2 regions of the Rhizobium sp. 0TCS1.26 genome follow, and region 2 is predicted to be linked to the other one. Evidence: riboswitches for the same ligand, from Rfam matches in the RefSeq annotation. Region 2 holds a riboswitch; the other holds the start of a gene.

Region 1 (7,702 bases), on a different contig from region 2:
CGATCACGATCATCATTGCCGACGATCATCCGCTGTTCCGCGGCGCACTGCGCCAGGCGGTCAACGACATCTCGACGCGGACGGAGATCATCGAGGCAGGCACATTCGAGGATGCCCGCCGGGCAGCCGGCGCCTGCTTGGAGGCCGATCTGATCCTGCTCGATCTGGCGATGCCCGGCGTCAGCGGCTTTTCCGGCCTGATGTCGCTGCGCGCCGAATTCGCCAACCTGCCGATCGTCATCGTCTCGGCGAGCGATGATACGTCCACCGTGCGCCGGGCGCTCGATCTTGGTGCGTCCGGCTTCATCTCCAAGTCCTCCGGCCTCAACGAGATCCGCAGCGCCATCGAGACGGTGCTGGAGGGTGGCCTCTGGGTGCCCGCCTGCGTCGAACGGGAAGGCCAGGAGGATCCGGTGGTTCTGGAGCTGATGGGACGGCTGAAAACGCTGACGCCGCAGCAGAGCCGCGTCCTGTCGATGCTGGCGGAAGGCCTGCTGAACAAGCAGATCGCCTATGAGCTCGGCGTTTCGGAGGCGACCATCAAGGCGCATGTTTCGGCCATCCTGCTGAAGCTGGACGTCGACAGCCGCACGCAGGCGGTCATCAAATTGGGCAAGGTGAATATGGCCATGGTCGCCTGATCACGGCCAAGAGGATTTTATTCCTTTTTTTCTTTACTCCAGCTGTGTGTTTCAGTACAGCTACACCACAATCCGCTACAATCGGATGCCACTTCTGAAGCCTTTGAAGGCCTTCCGCCTGCCTGCTTTCGAGCGGGCGCACGACGTTGGAAAGAGGATCGCCCCGACAAGCGTTGCCCTTCGATGGGCGGCGGCGGGACGCCGGAGCAAGTATCCTGATGTTGTCGCACGAGACGATCTGGAAGGCGATCGATACGCTGGCGGAACGCCACCAACTGACCGCGTCCGGTCTCGCCCGCCGCGCCGGTCTCGATCCCACGTCGTTCAACAAATCCAAACGCCTCGGCCCCGACGGGCGGCTGCGCTGGCCATCGACGGAATCGATCGCCAAGGTGCTGGAGGCGACGGGCGCGACGATGGACCAGTTCGTCGGCTACCTGCCGCAGGCGGTTCGCGCCAATGGCGATGCCCGCACTAAGCGGGACGATACGACGACCGGCCTGCCCGACGGCATCTTCCCGCCACAGTCGAGCGCCATCCCGCTGCTCGGCTTTGCCCAGGCCGGCGCCGGCGGCTTTTTCGACGATGGCGGCTTTCCGGCCGGCCAGGGCTGGGACGTGGTGGATTTTCCGATTGCGGCATCCCGCAAGGCCGGTGTCTACGCGCTGGAAGTCCAGGGTGAATCGATGCTGCCGCTCTACCGCGACGGCGACCGGCTGATCGTCGAACCGGGGGCGCAGATCCGCCGCGGCGACAGGGTGGTGGTGAAGACCCGCGATGGCGAGGTGATGGCCAAGGTCCTGCTGCGCCAGAGTGCCCGCAGCATTGAGCTGACCTCGCTCAATCCCGACCATCCGAACCGTGTCTTCGACCGGACCGAGGTGGAGTGGATGGCGCGGATCATCTGGGCGAGCCAGTAGGCCGCACCTGCCGGGGTCTCAGTAGAAGCCGTTGGGGAAATAGCGCAGGTAGATCTCCTGCAGGCGGCCCTTTTGCGCCAGCTGCGCCAGTGCGTGATCGACTGCCGCGACCAGTTGCGGCGCATTCGGGCGCAGCATGATCGTCAGCCCCTCGCCGAGAAAGCGCTCCGACAGGTAAGGCCCGTCGAACAGCGCGCAACAGGCCTCCGACGCGGCGCTCGCCGTCCAGAAAGGCAGCCTCAGGCCGTCGGAAAAGACGGCATCCACCTCGTTCGCCTTCAACGCCTGCAGCAGGGCGTCCTGATTGTCGAAGCCGACCCGACGGAGGCTGGGGAAGAACGCCTGCAACATGGCATCATGCGCCGTTCCAGCCACCACGCCAACCGGCCGACCGGCGAGCACTGTCGCCGCATTTCCCTTGGCGTCCACCTTCAGGTTGCGGGCGAAGCGGCCAGGAATGGTGATGTATGGCCTCGAAAAGGCGAACCGTTCGCGCAGCGCCGGCGTCACTGCGATACCGGCTGCGACCGCCTCGCCATCGCCATTGGCCAGCGCCGACTGGAGCGTGTCGAAGGGCATGGCCTGGATCTGGCACTTGGGGCCGATCGCCAGCTCGTCGCAGATTTCCCGCATCAGATCGACATGGAAGCCGGACAGCCGACCGCTTTGATCGACAAAGCTAAACGGCGGAAAATCGACCGTCGTCAGCACACGGAAGCGCACGAGCGTTGAAAGATCCGGCTTTGCCAGGCGCTCGTTCGGATCCGCCAGGATCGGCATCTCAGCGCCGCCCTGAGCACCGCCGTTCGACGCCGGCAACTCGGCTGCGGAAGCGCTGGCGACGCTGATCGGCAGCAGGACCGCCACAACCGCAAGGAAGTGTCGACAAGACCCGTACATTTTGAGGGATGAAACCATTGCGTGTATGTATATGATCCGGTGTGGAGCAGGCCGTGGGGCGCCAGCTCGACATGGTGTACCAGTTTGACGGATGTAGGGGAATATCCGCCGACAGCTGCCGTACGGGGTGGGATGGCGGCCGACGTCGGACTGGAGCAATCCGGCGACGGTACCGTGCAGCCTTCAGGTGCCGAGCCGGGTAGCGCTTATGCCGAGGAAGCCGCCGTTCTGGCGGCGCTCGGTTTCTCCAAGCCGCTGGTGGCGCGCCTGACGAGGCTTGCCAGCCTCAACGGCACGACGCTGGAAGCCGAGCTCCTGCATTGCGGCGAAGTGGAGGAGGCAGCCTATTACGGCGCCGTCGCTCGCGCTTTCCGGCTGCCGCTGATCGAGGTGATCGATCCGGCGACGGTGCAGGATCTGCAAGGGATCGACGCGCAGCTGCTGCAGCCCAAGCAGATCCGCATCAACCACCGGCACAAGCCGCCGCAGGTGGCCATCGTTCCCCAAGCCGGCCGGCTTGCGGAATTCTCGGCGCTGCTGATCCGCCTGCCGGAGCTCGGCCGCGGGCTCGCCATCACCACGCCATCGGCGATGCGGCGGGCCGTCTGGGCAGCGGGCGCGGCGCGTCGCGTGCGACATGCAGTGACCGACCTGTTCGACCGCGAGCCGCATTATTCGGCACGGGTCGTCGCCACCGGTCGGCAGGGGCTGGCGGCCGGCTGTCTCGTCACCGCTATTGTCGGCCTCTGCCTGTCATCGCCCGGCCTGCTGCTGCCGCTGGCGCATGCCACGCTGTCGTTCCTCTATCTCGCCGGTCTGATGCTGAGAATCGCGGCTGTCCTCCAGCAGCGGCAGAAGCGCAACCTGCCGCTGCAAATGCCGGAAGATCCCTTGCCCTGCTACACCGTCATGGTGGCGCTCTACCGGGAAGCGGGCATGGCGCAGCAACTGGTGACAAGTCTGCGGCGGCTAGACTGGCCATCGTCGCTGCTCGACGTCAAGCTCGTCTGCGAGGCCGACGACCGGGAGACCATAGAGGCGCTCAAAGGGCTCGGCCTGCCGGCGCATTTCGAGATCGTCGAGGTGCCGCCGTGTCATCCGCGCACAAAACCCAAGGCGCTGACCTATGCGCTGGCGGGTGCCCGCGGCAGTTATCTCGCCGTCTACGACGCGGAAGACCGTCCGCATCCGCAGCAATTGCTCGAGGCCTGCAGCCGTTTCCGCTCGCGTCCGCCCGAAGTTGCTTGCCTGCAGGCGCCGCTGATCATCGCCAACCTGGCGGAAAACGGCGTCAGCACGATGTTTGCGGTCGAGTATGCGGCGCTGTTTCGCGGCCTGCTGCCGATGCTGTCGCGCTACCGCATGCCGATGCCGCTCGGCGGAACCTCCAACCATTTCAGGACCGACGTGCTGCGCAAGGTCGGCGGCTGGGATCCGTTCAACGTCACGGAGGATGCCGATCTCGGTCTCCGGCTCTACCGCATGGGCTACCGCTCGGAGACGCTGCGCTGCCAGACGCTGGAGGATGCCCCGACCTCGCTGCCGGTATGGACCGGCCAGCGGACGCGCTGGTTCAAGGGCTGGCTGCAGACGTGGCTGGTGATGACCCGTGATCCGCTCGGCACGACCCGGCAGATGGGACTTGCGGCAACGCTCGTCTTCCACCTGCTGATCGGCGGCATGCTGATCTCGGCACTGCTGCACCCGCTGATCCTCGCCTTCCTCGGCTACGGCATCTTCGTGCTGATCTCCAACACGGTGGTGGAAATCCCGGCAGCGACGCTCTTCCTGATGCTGGTCGACACCGCCAACGTCTTCGGCAGCTATGCCACGTTCCTGGCGCTCGGCGTCGGATCGATGATCGAGACGGAACGGCGCAAGGTGGGCTGGCGGTGGGTGGCCGTTCCGCTCCACTGGCTGATGAATTCCTATGCCGCCTGGCGCGCCGTCAACGAGCTGCGCACCAATCCGTTCTTCTGGAAGAAGACGCCGCACCGTCCGGTCCGCCAAGCGGATAAGACCGACAGCCGGCCGCTTTGACCGGATCGTTGACACCATGAGGAGACACTGGGGAGTGGAGCGGGTGAAGGGAATCGAACCCTCGTATTCAGCTTGGGAAGCTGCTGCTCTACCATTGAGCTACACCCGCCTGCGGTGCGCAGGATTAGCATCAACAGCGCGGCGGCTTCAAGCGAAAAGGCGGCAGCCAAGGGAACCGGTGCGTTGCTTGCAAACCGTCTTCAGTACACGGGAAGAGCCGCCTGGCGCTGCCTCAGCCGCGAAAATGCTTGGAGAGTTTCAGCCCTTGCGCCTGATAGTTGGAACCAAGCCCGGAGCCATAGAGCGCCTGCGGGCGTTCCTGCATATGCTCGAAGACAAGCCGGCCGACGATCTGGCCGTGCTCGAGAATGAACGGCACCTCGTGGCTGCGCACCTCGAGAACCGCACGGCTGCCCGACCCGCCGGACGGCGCGTGGCCGAAGCCCGGATCGAAGAAGCCGGCATAGTGTACGCGGAACTCGCCGACCAGCGGATCGTAGGGCGTCATTTCCGCGGCATAGAGCGGCGGCACATGCACAGCTTCTCGCGACACCAGGATGTAGAATTCGTCGGGATCGAGGATGAGGTCGTCGCGGCCGCGGCTGTAGAGCGGCTCCCAGAAATCCAGGACATCGAGCACTGCCTTGCGATCGACATCGACCACCGAGGTATGATGCTTGCCGCGGTAGCCGATCAGCCCGTCGGGGCCGGTGCCCTTCAGATCGATCGAAAGTGCGATGCCGCCGCCTGAAACGTTGGGGTTTTCGCTCGCCACCAGGGTTTCAGCCTCGTGCAGGGCGACGACGTCCGCCTCGCTCAGCAGCGCCTGGCCGGTCCGGAAGCGGATCTGCGACAGGCGCGAGCCGCGCCGGACGATGACCGGAAAGGTGCGCGGCGAGATCTCGAGGTATAGCTGCCCCTTATAGCCGGCGGGGATCTTGTCGAATTCCTGCGCGTGGTCGACCATCACCCGGGTGAAGATATCGAGGCGGCCGGTGGAGCTTTTCGGGTTGCAGGAGGCCGACAGGTCGTCAGGCAGATCGAGACTTTCCATCAGCGGCACGATGTAGACGCAGCCGGTTTCGAGAACCGCGCCCGGCTCAAGATCGATCTCGTGCAGCGTCAGCCGCGCCAGCTTGTCGGCCACCGTATGCTCGCGGCCGGGCATGAAGCTGGCGCGCACGCGCAGCGCCTTCGAGCCCAGCCGCAGGTCGAGGCTGGCCGGCTGGATCTGGTCGTGATCGAGCTGCGCCTCGCTTTTCAGCCTGCCGCCGTCGAAGAGTGCGCCTATGGCGCGGTCTGCCAGAATGCCCGCTGTGCGTATCATTGCCCTTATCCTTCCGGGGGACAAAAGCAAAAGCGGGGAATTGACGCAAGGATTGCTTGGGGCTATCCAAGCTTATCCCGTGGTGATTTGGCCGGTCGGCTTGCAGCCACGTTAAACAAGTGGCTAAAAAGACCGGGTGCGAAACCGGTCTGCTATGCGACCGGTTTTTTTGTTTGAAGTGGTGACACATGAGCAAGACTTGGCGCCCCGCAACCCAACTCGTCCACGAAGGCACGCTGCGCTCGCAGTACGGCGAAACGTCTGAAGCGATCTACCTGACGCAAGGGTTCGTCTACGAAAACTCAGCCGCTGCCGAAGCCCGTTTCAAGGGCGAGACCGACGGCTTCATCTACGCCCGTTACGGCAGCCCCACCAACGACATGTTCGAAAAGCGAATGATCGCACTCGAAGGCGCCGAGGATGCGCGCGCCACGGCATCGGGCATGGCCGCCGTTTCCGCCGCCATCCTCTGCCAGGTGAAGGCCGGCGACCACATCGTTGCCGCCCGCGCACTGTTCGGCTCCTGCCGCTACGTGGTGGAAACGCTGGCACCCAAATACGGCGTCGAATGCACGCTGGTCGACGGCCGGGATCTCGCCAACTGGGAAGCGGCGATCCGCCCCAACACCAAGGTGCTCTTCCTCGAAAGCCCGACCAACCCGACGCTTGAAGTGGTCGACATCGCCGGCGTCGCGAAGCTCGCCGACCAGGTGGGGGCAAAGCTGGTGGTGGACAACGTGTTTGCGACCCCGCTCTTCCAGAAGCCGCTGGAGCTCGGCGCGCACGTCGTCGTCTATTCCGCCACCAAGCATATCGACGGCCAGGGCCGCTGCCTCGGCGGCGTGATCCTGTCGGACAAGGAATGGATCAACGAGAACCTGCACGACTATTTCCGCCACACGGGTCCGGCCATGTCGCCGTTCAACGCCTGGACGCTTCTGAAGGGTCTGGAGACGCTGCCGCTGCGCGTCAGGCAGCAGACGGAGAGCGCTGCAAAGATCGCCGACTTCCTCGCCGATCAAAGCAAGGTGGGCAAGGTCATTTATCCGGGTCGCAAGGATCATCCGCAGGCCGATATCATCGCCCGGCAGATGTCGGGCGGCTCTACGCTCGTCTGCTTCGAGCTGAAGGGTGGCAAGGACGCAGCCTTTGCGCTCCAGGATGCGCTGGAGGTTATCAAGATCTCCAACAATCTCGGCGATGCCAAGAGCCTGATTACCCATCCGGCAACCACGACGCACAAGAACCTCACCGACGACGCACGCGCCGAGCTGGGCATTTCGCCCGGCACGCTGAGGCTTTCATGCGGGATCGAGGACGGCGACGACCTGGTCGAGGATTTGGCCCAGGCGATCGCCAAGGTCGCCGGCTGACGGACGCCGGCCGCTCGTCGCGAGCGGCATCAACTAGGCAAATACATGCAGCTCGCGCTCCGGCGCGGGCACGTTTCTTGACCTCAGCCACTTCCTGTACAATATCCCTAGCCACAGGATTGAGGTCTGCATGTATCGCGCACGGACGAGGGACATAGAGGTCGCCGTTGAACCCTATTATCTGGAGGAGCAATCCGACCCGGATGAGAGCCGCTATGTCTGGGCCTATCGCATCGTCATCGCCAACCATTCGGAGCTGACCGTCCGGCTGGTGCATCGCTACTGGAACATCACCGATCAGAACGGCCTGGTGGACGAAGTGGAAGGACCAGGGGTCGTCGGCGAACAGCCGCGGCTGAAACCGGGCGATACATACGAGTATTCATCCGGCTGCCCGCTCGACACGCCGTCGGGCCTGATGTTCGGCCACTACCAGATGGAGACTGACGAAGGGGAAACCCTGATCGTCGCCATCCCCGCCTTCTCCCTCGACAGCCCGGG
Region 2 (7,702 bases):
CCTGCAGATTGGCGCCGTCGAGCAGCGGCGCGCCGCCGAAGCTCAGCCTGATGTCGTCGAGCTTGAGGATGGGAGGTGCCATTCGGTCGTCTAGACTCCGCTGAGGTCGTAGGGTCTGGCGAGCAGGATCGCCCGGCCGCTCTTCAGCGTCACGGAGATCGGCCCGTCTGCCAGATTGGATATGGTGCGCGACGACCCGAAGGTCAGCGAAAAATCGGTGAGCGGATAGCGCGCATTGCGGATCGTCAGGCCTTCGAGTGCCGTGAAGCCGAGCACCGAGAACAGCGCACCTTGCGGCAGGTCGAGTTCCAGCCGGTCGCCGCCGGTCATCGGATAGGCTTCCTCATCACCGGACGAGAGCATTACCTCGTAGCCGTCCTCGACCAGACCGAGACCGTTGAGGTAGTGCTGCAGTGCATGGTCGGAACGTTCGCCGCCCAGGGCCCCGGCAAAGATCAGCCGGGTGGCGCCCCGGGCGATGGCTTCGGCGACGGCGATCTCGCCATCGGTCGCCGCCTTCGATGCCGGGTAGGTGCGGCGCTCGATATCCGGCCACATGCGGCTTAGTGCGGCGTCGCTGCTGTCGAAATCGCCCACCCAAAGCTCCGGCTTCAACCCCAGGCCCTGCGCATGGCGCATGCCGCTGTCGGCGGCAATGACCCTCGTTCCATCGACAAGCGCACGCAGCCGATCGGTGAGGGTCAGGTGGCCGCCCAGAAGGATGGTGAAGGAGGATGAACTCATGGCCTGCCCTTAGCGCATCTTCGGGCAAAAGGGAAAGGCCGAAGACGCGGCAGCGGGCGGCTTGAAGGTCGCGGCGGCTATCGCCGCGGCCGATGTCGGGATGGATAGGACTCTAGCGCTTCTTCGGGGCGGCGGCTTCGGCGCCCTTCAACTGGGTGGTGAAGGTGGAAGTCGGCGCTGCGGCGGCCTTCGTCTTGTCCTTCTTCGGTTTGCGCACTTCGCGGTTCGAACGTACCTGACCTTTGGCCATTGATCTTGTCCTTGTGGCCCGGCTCCATCTGCGGAGGGGCGTTGCGGGGGTAGCAAGCTGTATCGGATGTGGTGGCGGATCGGTTTGTCGAGGGCGGCGGGCAGACCGTCTTTCTCAGAGGCTGGTTTCCGGGACTGGCTATGCGAGAGTGACATCCTGTCCGGAGTGGCTGTCGGCCGCATCGATTGGCTGATCGGAAGAAGAAGGCTGGCGGCACGCAAGGCTTCGGCCGCCGCTCCGGAGCGACCTTCGGCTGGCCCTGCGATGTCTCGTGACCTTTTGCCAGCCTCGCAGATCGGCTGGGGAATACAAGCGCAATCTTGTGGCCCCAGGCGTCCGGACGCCGCTTGCGGACCCGGTGCCGGCTGATTACCTTCCGCCCAGGCCTTTCGAACCCTGCAGGAGCATCCACCGCATGCAATTTACCGGTACCGCGGACTACATCGCCGACAAGGACCTGATGGTCGCGGTCAATGCAGCGATCCGCCTCGAGCGGCCGCTGCTGGTGAAGGGCGAGCCAGGTACCGGCAAGACCGAACTGGCGCGGCAGGTGGCGGCGGCGCTCGATCTGCCGATGATCGAGTGGAACATCAAGTCGACGACCAAGGCGCAGCAGGGGCTCTACGAATACGACGCAGTGTCGCGGCTGCGCGACAGCCAGCTCGGCGATGCGCGGGTGAACGCGGTGTCGAACTACATCCGCCAGGGCAAGCTGTGGCAGGCCTTCTCCTCGGACACCAAGGTGGTGCTGCTGATCGACGAGATCGACAAGGCAGACATCGAGTTCCCCAACGACCTTCTGCAGGAACTCGATCGCATGGAATTCCACGTCTACGAGACGGGCGAGACGGTGAAGGCCAAGGTCCGGCCGATCGTCATCATCACCTCCAACAACGAGAAGGAACTGCCGGACGCGTTCCTGCGCCGCTGCTTCTTCCATTACATCCGCTTTCCGGATGCCGAGACGCTGTCGCGGATCGTCGACGTCCACTATCCCGGCATCAAGCAGACCCTCGTGCGCGCCGCACTCACCCAGTTCTACGAGATCCGCGGGACTGCGGGCTTGAAGAAGAAGCCGTCGACCTCGGAGGCGCTCGACTGGATCCGGCTGCTGGTGTCGGACGACGTCGATCCCGAGACGCTGCGCGGCGACGTCAAGAACGCGCTGCCGAAGCTGCACGGCGCATTGCTGAAGAACGAGCAGGACGTGCATCTCTTCGAGCGCATGGCGTTCATGGCGAGGCGGGAGCGATAGGTGGCAAGGCCGGACATTCCGGATTGATTGACCTTCGGCTGCGAAAGGCCTATTGAGGACACTCTTCGTGGTGATTTGGCCGGCCGGCTTGCAGCCACGTTAAAAAAGTCGCTAAAGGGCCGCGAGAAGATGTGAAACCTTCCACGGACCGGTCGCGACCATTCGCTGCCGGTTTTTTTGTTTTTGTAGGTTCGAGCCCATGCCGATCAAGATCCCCGATACCTTGCCCGCCTTCGACGCACTGGTGAACGAGGGCGTGCGGGTGATGACCGAGACCATGGCGGTGCGGCAGGACATTCGTCCGCTGCAGATCGGCCTGCTCAACCTGATGCCGAACAAGATCAAGACGGAAGTGCAGATGGCCCGTCTGGTCGGTGCCTCGCCGCTGCAGGTCGAGTTCTCGCTGGTACGGATCGGCGGCCACAAGGCCAAGAACACCTCGGAAGAGCACCTGCTGTCGTTCTACCAGACCTGGGAAGAGGTGAAGGACCGCAAGTTCGACGGCTTCATCATCACCGGCGCGCCGGTCGAGATGCTTCCCTACGAGGAAGTCACCTATTGGGAGGAGATGCGGCAGATCTTCGACTGGACCGATACCCATGTCCATTCGACGCTCAATGTCTGCTGGGGCGCGATGGCCGCCATCTATCATTTCCACGGCGTGCCGAAGCACGAGCTGAAGGAAAAGGCGTTCGGCGTCTACCGGCACCGCAATCTCTGCCCGTCCTCCATCTATCTCAACGGCTTCTCCGATGATTTCCAGGTGCCCGTGTCACGCTGGACGGAAGTCCGCCGCGCCGACATCGAAAAGGTCCACGGGCTGGAAATCCTGATGGAATCGGAAGAAATGGGCGTCTGTCTCGTTCACGAGAAGAAGGGCAACCGGCTCTACATGTTCAATCACGTCGAGTATGATTCCACATCGCTGGCGGACGAATATTTTCGCGACGTGAATGCCGGAATTCCGATCAAGATGCCGTACAACTACTTCCCGCATAACGATCCGGCACTGACGCCGCAGAACCGCTGGCGCAGCCACGCGCATCTGCTGTTCGGCAACTGGATCAACGAGCTCTACCAGACCACCCCTTACGATCTGGAGCAGATCGGCACGCGGTAGCAAGGACCCGGCATGTTCATCCCCTTCTTCCTGAAGCTGAAGGACGCCAGGGTCCCGGTCACGCTGCGGGAATTCCTGGACCTTCTGGAGGGTATGGAGGCCGGACTTGCCGATTTCGATGTCGAGGCCTTCTATTACCTCGCCCGCGCCGCGCTGGTGAAGGACGAGCGCCACATCGACCGCTTCGACCAGGTGTTCTCCGCCCATTTCAGCGGCGTCGAGGCCATCTCCGGCATGGAGGTCAACGAGCCGGAGCCGCTGCCGGAGGAGTGGCTGCGCAAGCTTGCGGAAAGGCACCTGAGCGCCGAGGAGAAAGCGCTGGTCGCTTCGCTCGGCGGCTTCGAGGCGCTGATGGAGACGCTGAGGAAGCGGCTTGAGGAGCAGCAGGGCCGCCATCAGGGCGGTTCGAAGTGGATCGGCACGGCCGGCACCTCTCCGTTCGGGGCCTATGGCTACAATCCGGAAGGCGTGCGCATCGGCCAGAAGACGTCGCGGCATCGCCGGGCGGTCAAGGTCTGGGACAGCCGCGAGTTTCGCGATTTCGACGATGCCCGCGAGATCGGCACCCGCAACATCAAGGTGGCGCTGAAGCGGCTGCGCCGCTGGGTGCGCGACGGTGCCGCCGATGAGCTTGACCTCCCCGGCACCATCCGCTCGACCGCGGAGCACGGCTATCTCGATGTGCAGACGCGTCCGGAGCGGCGCAATTCGGTGAAGCTGCTGATGTTCTTCGATGTCGGCGGATCGATGGACGATCACGTGGCCGAGGTGGAGGAGCTCTTTTCGGCAGCCCGCTCGGAATTCCGGCACCTGGAGCACTTCTACTTCCACAACTGCCTCTACGAGAGCGTCTGGCGCGACAACCGCCGCCGCTCGACGCGCCTGCCGGTCACCGAAATCCTGCGGACCTACGGGCCTGACTACCGGATCATCTTCGTCGGCGACGCGACGATGAGCCCTTACGAGATCAGCCATCCCGGCGGCTCGGTGGAGCACTGGAACAAGGAGGCCGGCGAGGTGTGGATGGGCCGGATGACCGCGCATTTCCGGCGTGTCGCCTGGATCAATCCACTCGCCGAGCCACAGTGGGATTTCACCCAGTCGGCCATTCTCATGCGGCGCATCCTCGACGGGCGGATGTACCCGCTGACGCTTTCCGGCCTGGAGCAGGCAATGCGCGCCCTGACCCGCTGAGCGTATTTCAAGGATTGCGAAGGAACCGGTTTTGGCGCAGTTTGCGCCGCGCCAGATCGGTGAGAAGACTGAGGACAGGACGGATAAGCATGGCAACGCAAGGTGAAATCTTCGGCACGACGGCCGCGGGCGAAACGGTGTACCGGGTGAAGATTTCCGGCGGTGGCCTGACCGCCCACGTGATGACCTGGGGCGCCGTTATCCAGGATCTGCGGCTGGAAGGCCACGAGGCGCCGCTGGTGCTGGGCTTTGCCACGTTCGACGATTATCCCAAATACTCCTCCTATTTCGGCGCAACCCCCGGCCGCGTCGCCAACCGCATCGGGCACGGTCGGTTCACGCTCGACGGCAAGCAATACCAGCTCGATCTCAACCAGCACGGCACGACACATCTGCACGGCGGCAGCGACGGTCTCGGCAAGACCAACTGGACGATCATTGCCCATTCCGACAACAAGGTGATCCTGCAGGTCACCGACACGGACGGCCGCGGCGGCTATCCCGGCAATTGCACCGTCACCGCCACCTATGAGCTGAAGGATGATGGCGTGCTCAGCGTCATCTACGAGAGCGTTACCGATCAGCCGACGCTCGCCAACGTCTGCCAGCACACCTATTTCAACCTCGACGGCCGCGAGGATATCCTCGGCCACGACATCATGATCGCTGCCGATCACTATCTGGAGCTCGACGAGGAGCAGGTGCCGACGGGCGTCCTGGTTCCGGTCAACGGCACGCCGATGGATCTGCGCCAGCTCGGCCCTGTTCGCCGGAGCGGCGAGGATGGTGCGCAGGTCGATTTCGACCACAATTTCTGCCTGTCGGCAAATCGAACGGAAAAGCGTTCCGTTGCACTGGTGCGCAGCGTCAACTCCGGCGTCTCGCTGGAAGTGCGCACCACAGAGCCGGGCGTCCAGCTCTATTGCGGCTTCAAGCTGAAGCCGACGGTGCCGGGGCTCGGCGGCGCGGTCTATCATCCGTATGGCGGGCTTTGCCTCGAGACGCAGATCTGGCCGGATGCCATCAACCACGATGGCTTCCCGAGTGCCATCCTTCGCCCCGGCGAGGTGCTGCGCCAGGAGACCGACTACGTGTTCGCCAAGAGCTGAGGCGCGTCGTCCTCAAGCCTTGCCGGTGATCGCCGGGCTGAACACCATCAGGCTGAGGATCTCGAACAGCACCTGCGCGCCGGCATGGGCTGTATTGGTCGTCGCGTCATATTGCGGCGCGACCTCCACCACATCGGCGCCGACGAGGTTGATGCCCTTCAGGCCGCGGATGAGTTCCAGCACTTCGCGCGTCGTCAGGCCGCCGACCTCCGGCGTGCCGGTGCCCGGCGCGAAAGCCGGATCGAGACTGTCGATATCGAAGGAAAGATAGGTCGGGCCGTCGCCGACGATCGCTTTTGCCCTGTCGATGATCGCCGGGATGCCAAGCCCGGTTATCTCCTCGGCATGGATCACGGTCATGCCGCTCTCGTAGGAAAACTCCCAGAGATATTCTGCCGAGCCGCGAATGCCGATCTGTACGGTGCGCGTCGGATCGAGAACGCCGTCCAGCACTGCGTTGCGGAACGGGCCGCCGTGGTGGAACTTCGTCTGGTCGAAGCCGCCGCTGGTATCGCAGTGGGCGTCGATATGGATCATGCCGACGGGTCGGTGCTTGCCCACCGCCTTCATGATCGGATGGGTGATCGAATGGTCGCCGCCAACGGCAAGCGGGATCACGCCGGCATCGACGATCTGGTTGAAGCGCTTCTCGATGTCGTCGTGGCTCATCTCCAGCCGGTAGCGGCTGCGGAACGGCACGTCGCCGATATCCGCGACGCGCAGGTCGTGGACCGGGGCGCAGCCGAGGACATGGTTGTAGGGTCCGATGCGCTCGATGCTGCGCAGAGCCCGGGGGCCGAAACGCGAGCCCGGGCGGTTGGTGACGCCGAGATCCATCGGCACGCCGGTGATCGCCACCTGCAGGTCGCCGAAATCGGGATTGTCAGCCTCGGCCGGCCGGTAGGGCGCCGACAGGAAGGTCGGCACGCCCGCATAGGGTGCGGCACGCGTGCCGTTGCTGAAGATCTTCTCGCCCACCTTTGCGAAAGCCGGGTCGAAGATCTCGCCGCTTTCGCTGCTGCCGTACTTTTCCCGCAGCGCCGCCAGTTTGTCTGCATCCAGGCTCATCTTCTGCTCCCATGCCGCTGTCGGCCATACCGCGCAAACCCATATGCGCAATCGCCGTGCATCGCCGGCCGCTGCCTTCGTTTCGCGCAGTATCGGCGCAAATAGCGCGTGAAATCAATTGACAATTGGCCTGCCTCCACCGTTAGTCGGCGCGTTCAATCTCATTGCAGGCCGCCCTTCATGCCCTTGTCCTCCCCCGCCTTCAACCCGCTCGTCGCCCGGATCTCGCCGCCTCCCGTGCCGTCCGTCCAGGCCTGGGCGCGCGCCTATGACGGCGCCAAGGGGCCGCTGATCGACCTGTCGCAGGCCGTCCCCGGCTATCCAGCGCATCCGGACATGCTCGGCTTTCTCGGCGAGGCGGCATCATCAACGGCTTACACGGGCTACGGTCCGATCGAGGGCGAGACGGTCCTGCGCACCGCCTATGCGGCGCATGTCTCGCAGGTCTGCGGCGCCGATCTGTCGGCCGATACCATCCACATCACCTCGGGCTGCAATCAGGCGTTCATCTGCGCCGCCATGGCGGTTGCCAGCGCCGGTGACACGGTGCTGATGACGGAGCCCTTCTACTTCAACCACGAAACCACGCTTTCGATGCTCGGCATCCGCACAAGCTTCGTCGCCTGCGGTGCCGACAACGGCTTCCTGCCGACATTGGAGGACGTGGCGGCGGCGATGACGCCGCAGGTGAAGGCACTGGCGCTGGTGTCGCCCAACAATCCGACGGGCGCCGTCTATCCGCCGGCCCTGATCGGCGAGATCTTCGCGCTCTGCCAGGCCCGCGGCGTCTGGCTGATCCTCGACGAGACCTATCGTGATTTCCTGCCGGACGCGCATCAGGCGCCGCATGCGCTGTTCGGCGAGAGCGGATGGCAGGATGGCTTCGTCTCGCTCTACAGCTTCTCCAAGAGCTTCTGCATTCCCGGCCACCGGCTGGGCGCCATCACTGCCGGACCGGAATT

The links. Region 2 has a riboswitch for S-adenosylmethionine ahead of metA (homoserine O-acetyltransferase MetA). Riboswitches for the same ligand answer to the same signal wherever they lie in the genome.
Region 1: linked by a shared signal. The riboswitch ahead of AAIH46_RS11740 (O-succinylhomoserine sulfhydrylase) and the one ahead of metA (homoserine O-acetyltransferase MetA) in region 2 are both predicted to bind S-adenosylmethionine.

Annotation. Positions count from the first base shown of each region.
Region 1 is NZ_JBCIYV010000002.1:932,224-939,925, forward strand. It holds gene AAIH46_RS11710 (response regulator) at 1-641, shown strand, start outside; gene AAIH46_RS11715 (S24 family peptidase) at 860-1,561, shown strand; gene AAIH46_RS11720 (transporter substrate-binding domain-containing protein) at 1,580-2,479, opposite strand; gene AAIH46_RS11725 (glycosyltransferase family 2 protein) at 2,594-4,501, shown strand; tRNA gene AAIH46_RS11730 (tRNA-Gly) at 4,537-4,610, opposite strand; gene AAIH46_RS11735 (2'-deoxycytidine 5'-triphosphate deaminase) at 4,734-5,828, opposite strand; SAM riboswitch at 5,898-5,976, shown strand; gene AAIH46_RS11740 (O-succinylhomoserine sulfhydrylase) at 6,017-7,201, shown strand; gene apaG (Co2+/Mg2+ efflux protein ApaG) at 7,332-7,702, shown strand, end outside.
Region 2 is NZ_JBCIYV010000004.1:283,676-291,377, reverse strand. It holds gene AAIH46_RS19195 (ABC-F family ATP-binding cassette domain-containing protein) at 1-82, opposite strand, end outside; gene AAIH46_RS19190 (thiamine diphosphokinase) at 91-744, opposite strand; gene AAIH46_RS19185 (hypothetical protein) at 857-994, opposite strand; gene AAIH46_RS19180 (AAA family ATPase) at 1,410-2,249, shown strand; SAM riboswitch at 2,307-2,384, shown strand; gene metA (homoserine O-acetyltransferase MetA) at 2,449-3,369, shown strand; gene AAIH46_RS19170 (vWA domain-containing protein) at 3,382-4,563, shown strand; gene AAIH46_RS19165 (aldose epimerase family protein) at 4,647-5,672, shown strand; gene speB (agmatinase) at 5,685-6,740, opposite strand; gene AAIH46_RS19155 (aminotransferase) at 6,921-7,702, shown strand, end outside.